2 linked regions of the Panacibacter microcysteis genome follow. The protein of the gene in region 1 binds, or shares a complex with, the protein of each later gene. Links are inferred from orthologs where the notes say so. Each region holds a gene or a part of one and is shown on either strand. Other genes may lie near its edges. The genes, in order: uvrA and mfd.

Region 1 (7,500 bases):
GGCCTATATCAAAAATTATGTAGACAGTTTTGAAAATGCCCTGAATGGAAACGATTTTCAGAATGCCGCTACCGGGTTTCGGAAATTTGCTGACGAACTTTCTTTCATCGATTACTTTATTGTAAATGAAATAAGCCGGAATGTTGATGGCTACAGGCTAAGCAGCTACTTCTATAAAGACCGCAACAGCATCAACAACAAAATTATTGCAGGGCCTGTGTGGGATTATGACCTTGCTTTTAGGAATGCCGACTACTGCGATGGGTATCTTACTACCGGCTGGGCTTACCAGTTTAATTCTGTATGCGGCGATGACTATTGGCAAATACCCTTCTGGTGGAATCGTTTTATGCAGGATAGCACTTTCAAATCAAATTTGCTCTGCAGGTGGAAAGATCTGCGGCAAAGTGTACTGAGTAATGAAAGTATCTTTCACATGATAGATTCTGTTGCCTCACTCGTAAATGAAGCACAGCAACGGCATTTTACTCAATGGCCGATTTTAGGCACATATATCTGGCCAAATCCGGAACCCATACCATCAACTTATAGTGGCGAAATAGCGGCACTAAAAAACTGGCTTACGGCAAGACTTGCATGGCTGGATAGCAACCTTCCAAACACAGGTGCCTGCGCAGTGTCTCTGCCGCAGATAAATGGTTCCATGAAACTTATTACTGCCAACCCGGTATACGATTTTAACCAGTCAACTATCTACAGTACAAAAGCACAAACAATTTATATACGCATTGTAGATGTATCTGGCAGAACGGTTGTAAAAGCTACGTTACAGGCTCAGCAGGGCAAAAATGTATTGCCTTCCACGGGCATGATGAACAGCCTTGCGCCGGGTATTTATTTCTTTGAGATTACCAACACTTCAGGAGAAAAGCAAACGGTGAAGCTATTGCACTAATAAAAATGCGCAACTGAAATTGCGCATTTTTTATAAAGATTGTCGTGTTATTTACTGTAAAGGCTTCCCTGCAGAAAATTGCTTAATCGCATTCTCAATAAAAGCTTTATTCTGCTCATCAGGTGCCTGCGGTAATGCTGCCTTTGCATGTTCCAGCGCTTTCTTGTAATTACCCATTGCAGCATACACACGCATCATACCCATATTGGTGGGCCATGCGCCTTTGTTTTTGGTAAAGTTTTGCTGAAATATAGCAAACGCTTCCTGTACTTTTTGTTCGGCCAGCAACTGCCTTCCATAAGTATGCAATTCCATTACAGAAGCGCTTCCCAGCGCCGCATTCAGGATGTTTGTTGCTTCTTCTTCTTTACCCGTTTTTCTTAGTAATGCAGCTCTTGTTGATGCTGCACCAAATGAATTTTTTCCACCAAGATTGGGGTCGGTCGCACTGGTTATCCAGTTCAGCGCTTCTTCGTAGTTAATGTTGTTAGCCACGCACCACTGCGCAGCAGCTTCCAGGCTGGCGGGGTCAAAACCAATTGCACCGCTCATTTGCTGTCTTATATCTTCCAGTACGGTTTCTTTTAAGTTTACTGAAACATGAATCGGGAAGCTCCATCTTTCCCATTTTAACTCAATATCAACTGTACTGTCTGTCTGGTTTGCAAAATCATATACCAGTCTTTCCTGCATCTGCGGCAGGTTCTTTTTTTGTGTGGTGCCTACGTGTAGTACATCCAGTTCTTTGCGGTAAAAATAGCTGCCCCATTCCCTGGTGTTCCTGTTAAAAATAAGCACACTGGTATCCTGCTGTACTTCTATAAAAAATGCATATTTACCTGCAGGCAATCTTTTGCCGTTGATGTTTACATCTGTAGAGAAAGCAATGGTGGTGCATTCATCTGCGCCGGCACGCCATGGTGACGCTACGTTTGAACCAAAGCCGAGTACTTCATATCCAAAAGGTACAACACCGGTGCCGTAAATCTTGCCTTCGCGGCCTTTTACCCCCGGCGCGCTGTATTTTATTTCTATATCTGTAACGCCTACTTTTCTGCCGGTCATGCATACAATATTGGCAGTACCCGGTATACGCAAAGCCTGTGCAGCGGCGCTGATGCCAAAGGCCATCATTGCCAGGCAGGGAATGATCATTTTTTTCATAGCAGTTAATTTCAACAAAGGAAATTGTAATTATGAAAACGTGGAAACCGCTAATCACAATCTGCCCTGCCTTTGCCTGTTAAATACATGAACGGGGTTATTTACACGTAACATGGCCGCACCCTGCCGGGTAGTATTGTTGCAGTACAAGTGAGTGACACAACAAAAGTCTCATGCTTATTCTACTGCCGGTAACATCATTTCTTTTTTATGCCAAATAAATTATGCACGAAAATGGTGATTGTTTTGCCGGCTGTATTGCTACTATTATGCCCCGGTTGTGTCACTCACTTGTACGGCAGTGCATGTGTGGGCATGGGCTGCCAGCGTTGGTTTTTACACAGGCAGAGGCATGTTGCAGGCTTTTTTGGCACAAAAATTTAGCCTTGTCTTTCTAAAACTCTTAGTTAATTTTGACGTTTAGCAAAAACTATTATGGCGAAAAAGAAAGCGGAAGTGGCTGCTACAGTAAGTACGCAGCAGGAAGAAGTGATTGAAGTAATTGGTGCACGTGAACATAACCTGAAAAACATTGACATTACCATACCCAAGCATAAGCTGGTTGTATTTACAGGTGTAAGCGGCAGCGGCAAATCGTCGCTAGCGTTCGATACCATTTTTAATGAAGGTCAGCGCCGTTATATGGAGAGTTTCAGCGCCTATGCGCGGCAGTTTATCGGTGATATGGAAAGACCCGATGTAGATAAGATCACCGGGCTTTCTCCCGTAATCTCTATTGAGCAGAAGACTACCAATAAAAATCCCCGGTCTACAGTTGGTACCGTAACCGAAGTTTATGATTTCCTTCGTTTGCTGTTTGCAAGGGTGGGGGAGGCATACAGTTACAACACGGGTAAAAAAATGGTGAAGTTTAGTGAAGAGGAAATTGTAGAGAACATTTTTCAAAAATACAAAGGCAAAAAGATCACATTACTTGCACCGCTTGTACGTGGCCGTAAGGGGCACTACCGGGAATTGTTTGAAGACATACGCAAGAAAGGTTTTGTAAAAGTGCGTGTAGATGGAGAGGTAAAAGACATAACGCCACGCATGCAGGTGGATCGATATAAAATTCACGATATAGAAGTTGTGGTAGATCGTTTGAAAGTAGAGCAGGAGTTTAGGGTGCGTATAAGCCAGAGCGTACAGCAAACCCTTAAGATGGGCAAAGACCTGATGTTCATGCTTGTGAACGACAGTGATGAACTTGCTCAATATTCCAAACAACTGATGTGCATTGATACCGGCATCAGTTACGAAGAACCTTCTCCCAATTCGTTCTCGTTTAATTCTCCTTACGGCGCATGCCCTACCTGTAAAGGACTGGGCAGTGTGTTTACGATAGACATGGAACTTGTATTGCCCGATAAAACTAAAACGGTGGAAGAAGGCGGTATTGTGCCGCTTGGCGAAGAAAGGGATGCAAGTGTTTACCAGCAGGTGAAAGTGTTTGCAAAGAAACACAAGATCAAACTAAATGTGCCTTTGAAGGATATGCCCAAAGAGCAGCTTGACCTGTTGTTGTACGGCGATAAAAGCATCAATGCGTCACTCGATGTTGATACGGATGATGAGTCTGTGCCGAATGAATATACCGGCAGTTATGAAGGCATAATACCCATGCTGAAAAGATGGTTTTCCTCATCGTACAGCACCGAAGTGTTGCGGGAGTGGGTGCAGAAATACATGACGTTAAAAAATTGCCCTACCTGCCATGGCGCACGTTTGAAAAAAGAAAGTCTTTGGTTTAAAGTGGATGAGCGGAATATCTCTGAGCTAAGTGACTTGAACCTCGATAAACTGATGGTATGGTTTATCGATATTGAAAAGCGCCTGAGTAATAAACAAAACGCCATTGCAAAAGATATACTGAAGGAAATAAGAGAGCGGCTGCAGTTCCTGCTGGATGTTGGCCTTACCTATCTCTCTGTAAACAGGCCATCCAGAACGCTTAGTGGTGGCGAGTCTCAGCGCATAAGGCTTGCAACACAGATCGGTTCCCAATTACAGGGTATTACCTATATACTGGATGAACCTTCTATTGGTCTGCACCAGCGGGATAATCACAGATTAATTACTGCCCTGCAAAACCTGCGGGATATAGGTAACAGTGTGCTTGTGGTAGAGCATGACAAAGACATTATGATGGCTTCTGATTACCTAGTGGATATTGGTCCGAAGGCTGGTAAATACGGCGGGTCAATTGTTGCAGCTGGTACACCAAAAGAAATATTGGAGTCAAATTCTGATACTGCCCAATACCTGAGTGGTAAAAAAACAATTGCCATTCCTGCAGAAAGACGAAAGGGTAATGGAAAAGTACTGGAACTAAAGGGCGCGAAAGGAAACAACCTGAAAGATGTATCAGTGAAATTTCCATTGGGTAAACTGATCGTTGTTACCGGTGTTAGTGGCAGTGGTAAATCAACACTTATCAACGAAACACTGTACCCGCTGCTTGCGAAGCATGCTTATAATTCAAGGGTGAATGTGATGGAATATAAGACGATCAAGGGCCTTGAGAACATCGATAAGGTTATCGAAATAGACCAGTCACCCATTGGCAGAACGCCAAGAAGCAATCCTGCGACCTACTGCGGTTTTTTTACAGAGATCAGAACATTGTATGCTTCCGTTCCCGAAGCAAAGATTCGCGGTTACAATGCGGGGCGGTTTTCGTTCAATGTTAAAAGCGGCCGCTGCGATGTTTGTGAAGGCGGCGGAATGCGTGTAATTGAAATGAACTTTCTGCCGGATGTGTATGTGCACTGCGAGAAATGTAATGGCAAACGCTATAACAGGGAAACACTGGAAATAAGGTACAAAGGAAAATCGATCAGCGATGTACTGAATATGACTGTTGACGAGGCCTGTGAGTTTTTTCAGCCAGTGCATTATCTCTACCGTAAAATAAAAGTATTGCAGGATGTTGGCCTGGGCTATATTACACTGGGGCAGTCTGCTGTAACGCTTAGCGGCGGCGAGGCACAGCGTGTAAAGCTTTCAACAGAACTTGCTAAAAAAGATACTGGTAAAACATTCTATATCCTGGATGAACCGACCACCGGTTTACATTTCCAGGATATTCAACACCTGCTGGATGTGATTAATAAACTTGTTGATCGTGGTAATACCGTATTAGTAATTGAGCATAATCTTGATGTAATAAAAGTTGCTGATCATGTGATTGATCTTGGTCCTGAGGGTGGCGATGGTGGCGGTAAAATATTGTTTGAAGGAACACCTGAAGAAATGATTGTAAAAGCTAAAGAAAGCCATACTGCGAAGTTCCTGAAGATTGAGATGGCATAAACTTGATAAAATGTTCAAACGCTACCAGGTTTAAAAAGTAAACCTGGTAGCGTTTAGTTTACGCTGAATGAAATACTTTGTTTCATGCGGTAAAAAACAGCTTTGTTATTCTGATAGGCAGGTTGCCAATCAGGAGCGTTTTGGATTAAAGCAATTACTTCATTATCGCCGGCCCATTCAACAGACTTTTCAAGATAAATATCCTTGTCAATTTTGCCTTCTTTGTCAATCATAAATACAACGATTGCGGTGTGTACTCCCACACCTAAAATATTCATCAGGCGTTCCGGTGTTTTTAAGTTATCTTTTAAATAGTTGGTCCAGTCATCAACACTGTTTTTAAATTTTGCTTCAACCTGTATGGTGGTAAAGGAATCCTTATTGATTACATCATTTGCTTTTCTATCTTCAAACGGCGTTTTTGTTCCATCTGCATTAATAAATATTTCCTGCTGATAGTCTTTAGTACGTACAAAACGTCCGTTTAGATATTCCATTGTTAACGAACGCTTGCCACCCTGGTAGTAATCCCACCCGTGATCTTTTTTATTGTTGGACACCCACCCTGTGCTATCGAGGCTGCCGGATTTATTATACCAGCAAAACCTGCCATTAGCAATTGTAAAATCAGCATCCTTATAAGGCTCCTGTCTTATCATGGGCCCAAGTTTATTATAATAGTGGCATATGTATAACGAGTCTGACTCTTTAGTTAGTTGCATAAAATAGGTGCACTCGTTGTATGTTTTTGCAGCAGACCAGTCATCATTGAATATATAAAGCGTTGCATCTGCGAGTGGATCTTTTTTCTTTTTACGCTGCGCATAAGTTTCGTTACAGGCTACAAGTAACACCGGAAGTAGAAAAAGTATTAGAATACGCGATTTCATTGCTTGTTTAGGGGATTGTGCCTGGTTGCTGAATAGAGATAAGGAGTACAAGTGTGCGACGCAAGTAAAGCTTCATGCCGGCGATAAAGCCCGGAACCTTAAAAAAAAATTATAATTTGGGATAGTAGATATAAAGTCTTTTATCAAGCCTGATACTTAGTTTCAAACTAAAGGTAACATAGCTGTCTTTGTCAGATGCATCTGCCTTTACGATATCGGGTTTAACTTTCCAGGGTGTAAGAGATCTTGAGTAGAGTTGTTTGGCTATGGCTGCTTTTTCAGGTGAAAAATATTTATCAAAAAGTGCAGGATCAATATACGTAGTACTTATATCATCCATATAATCAGTAAACGTTTTGCGCATCATTAAACCTGCAGACAGTGCAAGACGATTGTTGAAGTAATACTTAACACCCACATTTACAGGTATAAAAATCGCGGTGCGTTTGTATGGCTGGCGGTCAGGGTATTCTTCAAAACCCTGCCCTTCAAGGCGAAAAGGTTGCAGTGCATACCACTTGCCATCCAGCTTCGCTTTGGGGTTAAAATGCATAAGACCTATGCCGGTACTTATATAAGGATTGAAACGGAAAAGTTCAATCTTATTGCGGTACATAAACATGATCGGGTAAAAGGTGTAGGTAGCCGTTGCTTCAAAAACATTTGATTTAAAACTGAGGTTGCGATAATAACGCCAGCGTTCCATGTTTCCCGTATTATCTATGATGCTGTCTGCACCATAAATACCTGCATAGTTAAAAGCCAGGTTAACAGCGGAGTAGTTGGTAATGTTATAAGTGCCTGAAACGCCTGCCAGTATTCGGTTTGCGGAGGTTTTATAGTCTTTCAGACCATCGCGGCCAATGCCTTTTTGCCCTCCAAGATCGCCAAGAAACTGGTTAGCACCACCGGTAATATCAATTTCCCAGTAGTTGGTAAGGTCTCTTAAACCATCCAGGTCATACGTTTTCTGAGAAAAGGTATAGGCTGACGCGAAGAGAATTAAACTTAATGTTGTTAGTATCTTTTTACACATATCGGATTCGTGTGCAAAGTAATTACGTTTTGGTTGCTTGAGCCTTATAAACGTATTAATTATGCTATAAATTATCCATAGTTTCAAAAATCATTTCGATATGCTCTATACCATCTTCCAGGTACACGTCGCTTGTTTGTACAAAACCCAATGATTCATAAAATTTTTTCAGGTACAGTTGT
Region 2 (8,042 bases), on another replicon or contig:
GCAATGTGGATCAACATACCCGACCTGAATGAATTTTATAAACACTTCAATGGTAAGTTTGGCCTGCTGCAAAAACTGCAGCTTTTATGGCTGAAGAAACGGGGCGCCTGTAAAAAGTTTACCGGTATCGCTTTTGGTATTGTACCGAAATTCCAGGCACTGGGCATTGATTCTTACATGATCTATGCCGGAGCGCTCTTTATACAGGGCAAGCGGTTTTACGATATGTACGAAATGGGCTGGGCCGCAGACTGGAACCCGAAAATGCTCAACATCTACAAAACGCTGGGCGGCAATCAAAGCAGGCGCATGGTTACTTACCGGTATATTTTCGATACCGGTAAACATTTTTTTGAACGCCACCCGGTAATGGATTATGCAGCGCAATAAATTAAGATTGCAGTGCCCATGCTGCTGTAGCTTTAATACCTTCTTTGTATGGCGTGGGCGTAAACCCATAAGCGTTATCGAATTTTGCTGAATCAAAGATGTATGGCCATTCATTCTGGTAGAGCATTTCCACAGATTCCTTCAGTGGCCTGTTAAACAGCCCGATCAGTTGCATCATCCATTTTGAAATAACGGTGTATTTAGCAGAAGCATTCATCGCTTCCGCTGCGGCTGCAATAAAAGCTTCGCCGGTAAGCGGGCCTGGTGCAGTAGGCAGATGCCAGGTTTGTCCAAACGCATGATCGTCTTTTGCCAGTATGTACAGCGCTTTTGCTGCATCTGGTACGTATGTAAAAGAGTGCGGTACTTTTGCATTCATCAGCCACTGTGCACGTTTCTTCTTCTGCATGTTTTGAAAGACCAGCAAGTTGGCCACGCTTGTTGCAAAACCAATTGGACCGTAAAAGTCAGCTGCCCTTGCTATGGTAGCCTGTATGTTACCTGCCTTCATTTCATCCAGCAAAAAGGTTGCAATACGGGCACGCACTTCTCCCTTCCGGCTACAGGGGTTAAATGGTGTTGTCTCGGTCATTGTCCCGTCTACCCTTCCGTACATATACACGTTGTCAAAGAAGACCAGCTTTGCGTTGTATTGCTTACACGCTTCTACAACGTGCTGCATAATCTTCGGCCACTGTTCGCTCCACACACGTATATCATATTGCAGGCCTGCCAGCAGGTAAACAACCGATGAGCCTTTAACAGCTTCCGCCGTTTGTATTTTGTTTGTAAGGTCTGCCGCAAAAGCAGCAGCGCCATTTACAGGTTTGGCTTTGCGCGAAACAAGTCTGACGTTTTCGTTATTGCTGATGAGTACAGGAGCCAGTTGGTTGCTTACGGCACCGCCGGCACCAAGAATGGTATGCATTGTCATAGTCTTTGGTTATTATTTTTTGGTGCAGGCAGCATTGCTACTATTGAACACCTGTTGTGTCACTCACTTGTGCTGCAGGTTGGTATGTCGGCAGGTGCTAAATGGTAGCGCAACAAAAGTATTACTTATATGACCAGTTACCGGGTGTTGTGCCATACTTCATGTTTCTAAACGCAGCATTCGCGGTTGATACAGGTGATGGTTTTACTGTAAACAACCGGTTATTACGTATTTTTTGTAATCGTGTTGTTGTCATTTGCGGCATCAGCCGCCCTGGCTGGTGCAGTATTTTCTTCCCCGCGTAACTCCTGTATATACTGGTGTTTCAGGTGGTCATAAAAAGAATGTTTATCTACGATCATAGATACAAGGCCTGCTACCATTCCGGCCAGCATCAGGTAAAAGATAACACTGTGGCGGTCGGTCATTTCAAGTACCAGTATGGCAGATGTGAAAGGTGTTCTTGTAACCCCTGTTAAAAAAGCCACCATTCCGCAAAGCATCATCAGGTTGGCTTCTGCCGGTAATACATGAAACCAGCCTGATATGGCAGAGCCGATAGAGGCGCCGCTTGCAAGCGCCGGTGCAAAAACACCGCCTGCAACGCCTGTGGTAAAAGTTATAACAGGGCCTGCGGTTCTAAGCAAAGGTTCGTACCAGGTGGCACCTTTTTCTGCCGTAAACAATTTGGTGGTCATTATCTCTTTGCCCGATCCCGTGGCGGTGCTGCCAAGGAAGTAACCAAAGGCCGCAATAATAAGTGCACATACAACGGCATACAGGATGTACTGGTAATTGTTTTTAAAAGAGCGCTTCCACCTGAAAACAACAAGTATCAGTTTAGACATCAGGCTGCCGGAAAGGCCTGCAATTACTGCCACAACAATTACCGGTAAAAAGATCCAGGTTGAGAGGTCGCTTACATTAGGGTAGCCGAGGTACAGGTAAGGGCCCAGCAATGCCTGGGCAGTTAAGCCGGCAATAATGACAGCGGTAAATAACGCGGTTTTAAAATAGCTGATATGTGTTTTGGTTAGTTCTTCTACTGCAAATACCACACCGCCCAGTGGTGTATTGAATGCGGCAGCAAGACCGGCTGCTGCGCCGGTCATAATCATATTCTGGCGGGATATCTTTGGCCACCACGCCGGTAGCCACTGGTTGATTTTTCTGAAAACAGAACCGGCAATTTGAATGGTGGGCCCCTCGCGGCCAATAACACCGCCACCAAACACTACCAGCAACGACGAAAATATCTTCACCACAATAATCCTGATACTAAGCAATTTGTCTACCTTATGATTGTCCCTGGGATTGGCCAGTTCAATGGCAGCGATCACCTGCGGAATGCCGCTGCCACGGGAATAAGGTGCATATTTTTTAACGAGCCACCAGCCAATTACAAAACATACCGGCGTAATCATGAAAAAAGACCAGGCTGCATGTTTAAAAATATATGCGCTGCCTTCTTCTGCATAAGCAAAAAGCCGTGCATACAATACAGCCACCAGCCCGGTAATACAGGAGCCAAGCCAGAACGGGATAGCCTGCAGCAGGTTTTGTTTTACCCGCTCGTTGTGAATGTTGTCAAATGCATTTTTTATTTTTTTGCGTATGCCGGTGAAGATGCTCATGTAAAGAAGTTTGTAGAGAATTAGTGAACGGTTAGCCTGACGCAGAAGTTTCAAAGATAAAATGCAAAAAATAAATGGCCTGTATAATCTTCGGTTATAAAAGCGCAACAGGGGCGGGAAGAAAACCCTGATTAAAAGAATGCTGCACATGCAGTATCGTTGCTGAATAAAGCGCTATAGTACAAGTGAGTGACACAACGGAAGGTTAATAGTAGTACTGCAGCCTGCTACAAAAAATAAAAGCAGCTATCTTTGCAGCCGCAGATTATGAATTTAAGTGTGTTGCTTGACAGCTATCAACAATCTCCCCGTCTTTTTCAGTTGACGGACAGGCTTCTTTTTGCCGATGCGCAAAAAATCTTCTTAAAAAATTTACAGGGCAGCAGTGCCGAATTTGTAGTAAGCAGTGTGTTTATGCACCAGCAAACACAGGGGCTAAACCACCTGGTTGTGTTGAATGATGCTGAGGAAGCTGCTTATTTTCATAACACGCTGGAGAACCTGACAAGTGCTCTCGACCTGTTTTATTTTCCTTCGTCATTCAAAAACAGGAAGAATTTTAAATTACTCAACTCCTCGCATGTAATGCTTCGTACAGAAGCACTGACACGGCTTGCGGCAGGCGGTAACAAGAAGATTATTGTTACGCATCCTGAAGCACTGTTTGAAAAAGTAGTATTGCCCAACACGCTTAGCAGCAACATCATCAGCATAAAAACAAACGATACCATTAATCTCGACAGCCTGCTGGAGCTGTTTGTGATGTACGGGTTTGTAAGAACAGATTTTGTATATGAGCCCGGCCAGTTTGCACTGCGTGGTGGCATACTCGATATTTATTCTTTTGGTAACGAAAAGCCATACCGTGTTGAGCTGTTTGGCAATGATGTTGACAGCATCAGGATTTTTGATCCTGAAACGCAGTTGAGTGAGCGAAAGCTGCTGCAGGTAAGCATTATACCGAATATAGAAACACAGTTTGACAGCGGTGAAAAAGTTTCATTGCTGGAGTTTCTGCCTGACAACACCATCATCTGGCTTAAAGACTGGGATGTAATAAAAGAAAAGATAGGTATACAGGAAGAGGATCTTGAAGGTTTTCTTTCTATGCTGGAAGATGGTTATGCCATGCAACAAACAGAAGAGGATGACGACACACGTGTAGTAAAGGAAGTAAGATGGAATGACTTTGTGAAGCATGACATTATAGAACAACAACTGGCCGCCCGACACATTGTTGAGTTTGGTTTTAAACCGCAACTGGCAGATTATGAAATAGAATTTGCCACCAAACCGCAACCCGCTTTTAACAGGCAGTTCGATCTGCTGATTAAAGACCTGAAAGCACATGAAGCTGCCAAATACAGCATTTTCATTTTTGCCGAACAGGTAAAGCAGCTCGAAAGACTCAACAGTATTTTTAATGACCTGAATACAGAGATCCAGTTTATACCTGTTGCCACATCTATACACGAAGGTTTTATAGATGATGACCTGAAAGTTGTTTGTTATACAGACCACCAGATCTTCCAGCGCTACCACAAATACCGTGTAAAACAGGCATACAATAAGAACAAGGCACTTACGCTAAAAACATTGCGCGATCTGCAGCCCGGGGATTTTGTAACACATATAGACCATGGTGTAGGCACATACAGTGGCCTGCAAAAGATAGAAGTAAACGGTAAAACGCAGGAGGCGGTGCGCATCATTTACAAAGACAGTGATATACTGTATGTCAACATCAACTCGCTGCACAAGATTTCGAAATATACGGGTAAAGAAGGAACCATACCTAAAGTAAATAAGCTGGGCAGCGATGTATGGAACCGCCTGAAAGAAAAGACCAAAGCGAAGGTTAAAGAAATTGCTTTCGATCTTATAAAATTATATGCACAAAGAAAGGCACAGCAAGGCTTTGCGCATACACCCGATACGTACATGCAAACGGAGCTGGAAGCCTCGTTTATTTATGAAGACACCCCTGACCAAAGCAAGGCTACGGCAGATGTAAAAAAAGATATGGAGAGCCCATCGCCCATGGACCGGCTTGTGTGTGGCGATGTTGGCTTTGGCAAAACTGAAGTGGCTGTACGTGCCGCCTTTAAAACATGTATAGATGGCAAACAGGCTGCAGTGTTGGTGCCTACTACCATTTTGGCATTCCAGCATTTTAAAACATTTAGCGACAGGCTGAAAGATTTTCCGGTAACCGTAGATTACATAAACCGGTTTAAATCTTCGAAAGAAAAGAAGGAAACACTCAAAAAGCTGGAAGAAGGAAAGATTGACATTATTGTGGGCACACACGGGCTGCTCGGTAAAGAGGTAAAGTTTAAAGACCTTGGTGTAATGATCATTGACGAGGAGCAAAAGTTTGGCGTGGCACACAAAGAAAAACTGAAGACACTTAAAACGAATGTTGACTGTTTGACATTAACCGCAACGCCCATACCACGCACATTACAGTTTAGCCTGATGGGCGCCAGGGATCTCAGTATCATCAACACACCGCCGCCTAACCGCCAGCCAATACAGACAGAAGTGCAGGTGTTTAACCAGGATTTTATCCGCGATTCCATTTACTTTGAAACAGAACGCGGAGGCCAGGTATTTTTTATACACAACCGTGTACAGGGTCTTGGCGAGATGAGCGGGCTTATACAAAGCCTCTGTCCCGATCTGAGCATTGGTTACGCACACGGACAATTGGAGGGCCACGAACTTGAAGAAAGAATTTTAGACTTTATAGACAAAAAATATGATGTGCTGGTTTGTACCAACATTGTGGAAAGCGGCGTAGATATACCAAATGTAAATACCATTATTGTCAATAATGCGCACCAGTTTGGGCTAAGTGATCTGCACCAGCTTCGTGGCCGTGTAGGCCGCAGTAACCGAAAGGCGTTTTGCTACCTGCTGGCTCCACCAATGAGTACACTACCCACAGATTCAAGAAAACGTTTACAAACACTCGAGCAGTTCAGCGATCTTGGCAGCGGTTTCCAGATTGCTATGCGGGACCTCGATATACGTGGTGCAGGCAATATGCTGGGTGGCGAACAAAGTGGCTTTATGGCCGAGATAGGTTTTGAGATGTACCAGAAAATCCTGGATGAAGCCATCCGCGAACTCAAGCGCACCTCGTTCAAAGAATTGTTTAAAGACGAGATAAGCCGCCAGGACGATTTTGTAAGTGATTGCACCATCGATACCGATCTCGAAATTCTTATACCAGACGACTACGTGGAAAGTATAACCGAAAGACTTTCCCTATACACGCGGCTCGATAACTGCGAAAACGAAGAAGAGCTGCAGGCATTCCATACAGAAATGACAGATCGTTTCGGGCCTGTACCCAAGGCCGTGGAAGACCTCTTTACCACCGTTCGCTGCAGGTGGCTGGCAGTAGACCTTGGCTTTGAAAAAATGAGCCTGAAAGATGAAACCATGCGCTGCTATTTCATCAACAAAAACGATTCTCCTTACTTTGAGTCAGATATATTCAAAAACATATTATCGTACCTGCAAACAGGCACCAATAAAGCAAGGCTGAAGCAGGTTGCCAAAAACTTTTTACTTGTTGTAGATGATGTAAAAGGCATGGAAGCTATGCACCGGTTTTTACTGCTTATGCACAAAGGTGTTTTTCCTGCAACAAAAAGACAAGTAGTTTAATTGGCATTTAAGGCACTAAACTTTTATACAATTATACGCGGCAATATCTTCGCAGCTTCAACTAATATTTAAAACTAAACTCTCATGAAAAAACTGTTATTATCAGCAATGCTGGTAACCCTCTCATTCGCCGTATTTGCCCAGTATGATGACGAAAAACCTTTCCATTTTGCAGTTGGCGGCGAAGTTTCATTACCAATGAGCGATCTTAAAGCTTCTGCTGTGTATGGTGTTGGTGTAAATGTGCGTGCCTCTTATAAATTCACAGATTTTATAGAGGGCTTTGTACAAACCGGCGTACACGTTTTTAAAGGTGATGAAGCATATTACTACGGCGACGCTGCAAACATTCTGCACCTGCCGGTTATGGCTGGCGCCAGAATAAATGCCGGTGGTTTTGTTGCCGGTGCAGGTATTGGTTATGGTATGTATGCAGTAAGCGGTTCATCATCCGGTGGCTTCCTGTATAGCCCACATGTAGGTTACGACTTTGGTTCTTTCGAGGCACAGGTAAGTTATACAGGCGTGTCCGTTTCAGGTGGATCATTGCCATACCTGGGTGTCAGGGCGTTTTACAAATTCTAAGATCAAACATCAGGCAGTATAAAAAGGCATCTTTAAGATGCCTTTTTGTTTGCATGTAAAAACTTAAGTTTTGAAAGCTTTACGGGATTTTTTACCTTACTGTCAAATCCCTAATTATGTCAGAAAGTTCTTTTCTAGGATCAGACTCCATTCCGCCGTACACACCAACAAGCGATGAGAAAACATTGGCCCTGGTTTCGCATATCATTACCATTGTTTCTTCTTTCATTGCACCACTGATCATTTACCTCGTGAAGAAAGATGAGTCGCCGTTTGTAGCTGCACATGCAAAAGAATCGCTCAACTTCCAGATTACGGCATTTATAGCAATTATACTTTGTGTCATTTCTATTGTAGGGTTGTTACTGTTATGGGCAGTCGGGCTGCTTATTTTTATACTTGTTATTGTAGCAACCATTCGTGCCAGTGAAGGAAAGCTTTACCGGTATCCGTTTACCATAAGATTTATAAAATAATTTTTGGGTAGTCACCTGCAGCACCGGTGGCAACACCTGTTGCGTCGCACTCTTGTGCTGTATATCTTTATTCAGCAATGCGAAGATTAGAGCGGGTAACTTCAATATAATAGTTGCTGCACCAGCATTGTGAACAAATTCCATATTTCTTACAGGCCTGCTTTTGGTGCCCACTATATATTTGCAGCATGACCAATATAGAGCATGTACAGTTGCAGCAGGTAATCGTGCATAAAGTAGGCAACCCTACACGTGGAGAACAATTAAAGCTTTCTGTAAACCCGCTTACACTAAATGATGAGCTGGTTAAAAGCATGCTTACAAAATATTTCCTTAGCCCGTTCA

What was found.
Region 2: the proteins of uvrA (region 1) and mfd are in contact, whole or in part, in a crystal structure (PDB 4DFC), measured with the Escherichia coli proteins. The link is inferred for Panacibacter microcysteis from one-to-one orthologs.

What each region holds. Positions count from the first base shown.
Region 1 is NZ_JADWYR010000002.1:713,055-720,554, forward strand. What follows is about bases 2,203-5,592. They hold uvrA (excinuclease ABC subunit UvrA), read left to right. Parts: upstream 2,203-2,515; coding sequence 2,516-5,392; downstream 5,393-5,592. Other genes in these bases: I5907_RS14920 (energy transducer TonB), read right to left, coding at 5,446-5,592. Also shown: I5907_RS14905 (CotH kinase family protein), read left to right, coding at 1-916; I5907_RS14910 (DUF2911 domain-containing protein), read right to left, coding at 968-2,080; more of I5907_RS14920, read right to left, coding at 5,593-6,282; I5907_RS14925 (DUF6089 family protein), read right to left, coding at 6,392-7,318; I5907_RS14930 (GNAT family N-acetyltransferase), read right to left, coding at 7,383-7,500. UniProt on the Escherichia coli protein: The UvrABC repair system catalyzes the recognition and processing of DNA lesions. UvrA is an ATPase and a DNA-binding protein. A damage recognition complex composed of 2 UvrA and 2 UvrB subunits scans DNA for abnormalities.
Region 2 is NZ_JADWYR010000001.1:1,401,535-1,409,576, reverse strand. The notes cover bases 2,905-6,836. They hold mfd (transcription-repair coupling factor), read left to right. Parts: upstream 2,905-3,225; coding sequence 3,226-6,636; downstream 6,637-6,836. Other genes in these bases: I5907_RS05635 (hypothetical protein), read left to right, coding at 6,721-6,836; I5907_RS05645 (chloride channel protein), read right to left, coding at 2,905-2,958. Outside these bases: I5907_RS05655 (hypothetical protein), read left to right, coding at 1-390; I5907_RS05650 (NAD-dependent epimerase/dehydratase family protein), read right to left, coding at 392-1,324; more of I5907_RS05645, read right to left, coding at 1,549-2,904; more of I5907_RS05635, read left to right, coding at 6,837-7,221; I5907_RS05630 (DUF4870 domain-containing protein), read left to right, coding at 7,338-7,697; I5907_RS05625 (nucleoid-associated protein), read left to right, coding at 7,886-8,042. UniProt on the Escherichia coli protein: Couples transcription and DNA repair by recognizing RNA polymerase (RNAP) stalled at DNA lesions. Mediates ATP-dependent release of RNAP and its truncated transcript from the DNA, and recruitment of nucleotide excision repair machinery to the damaged site.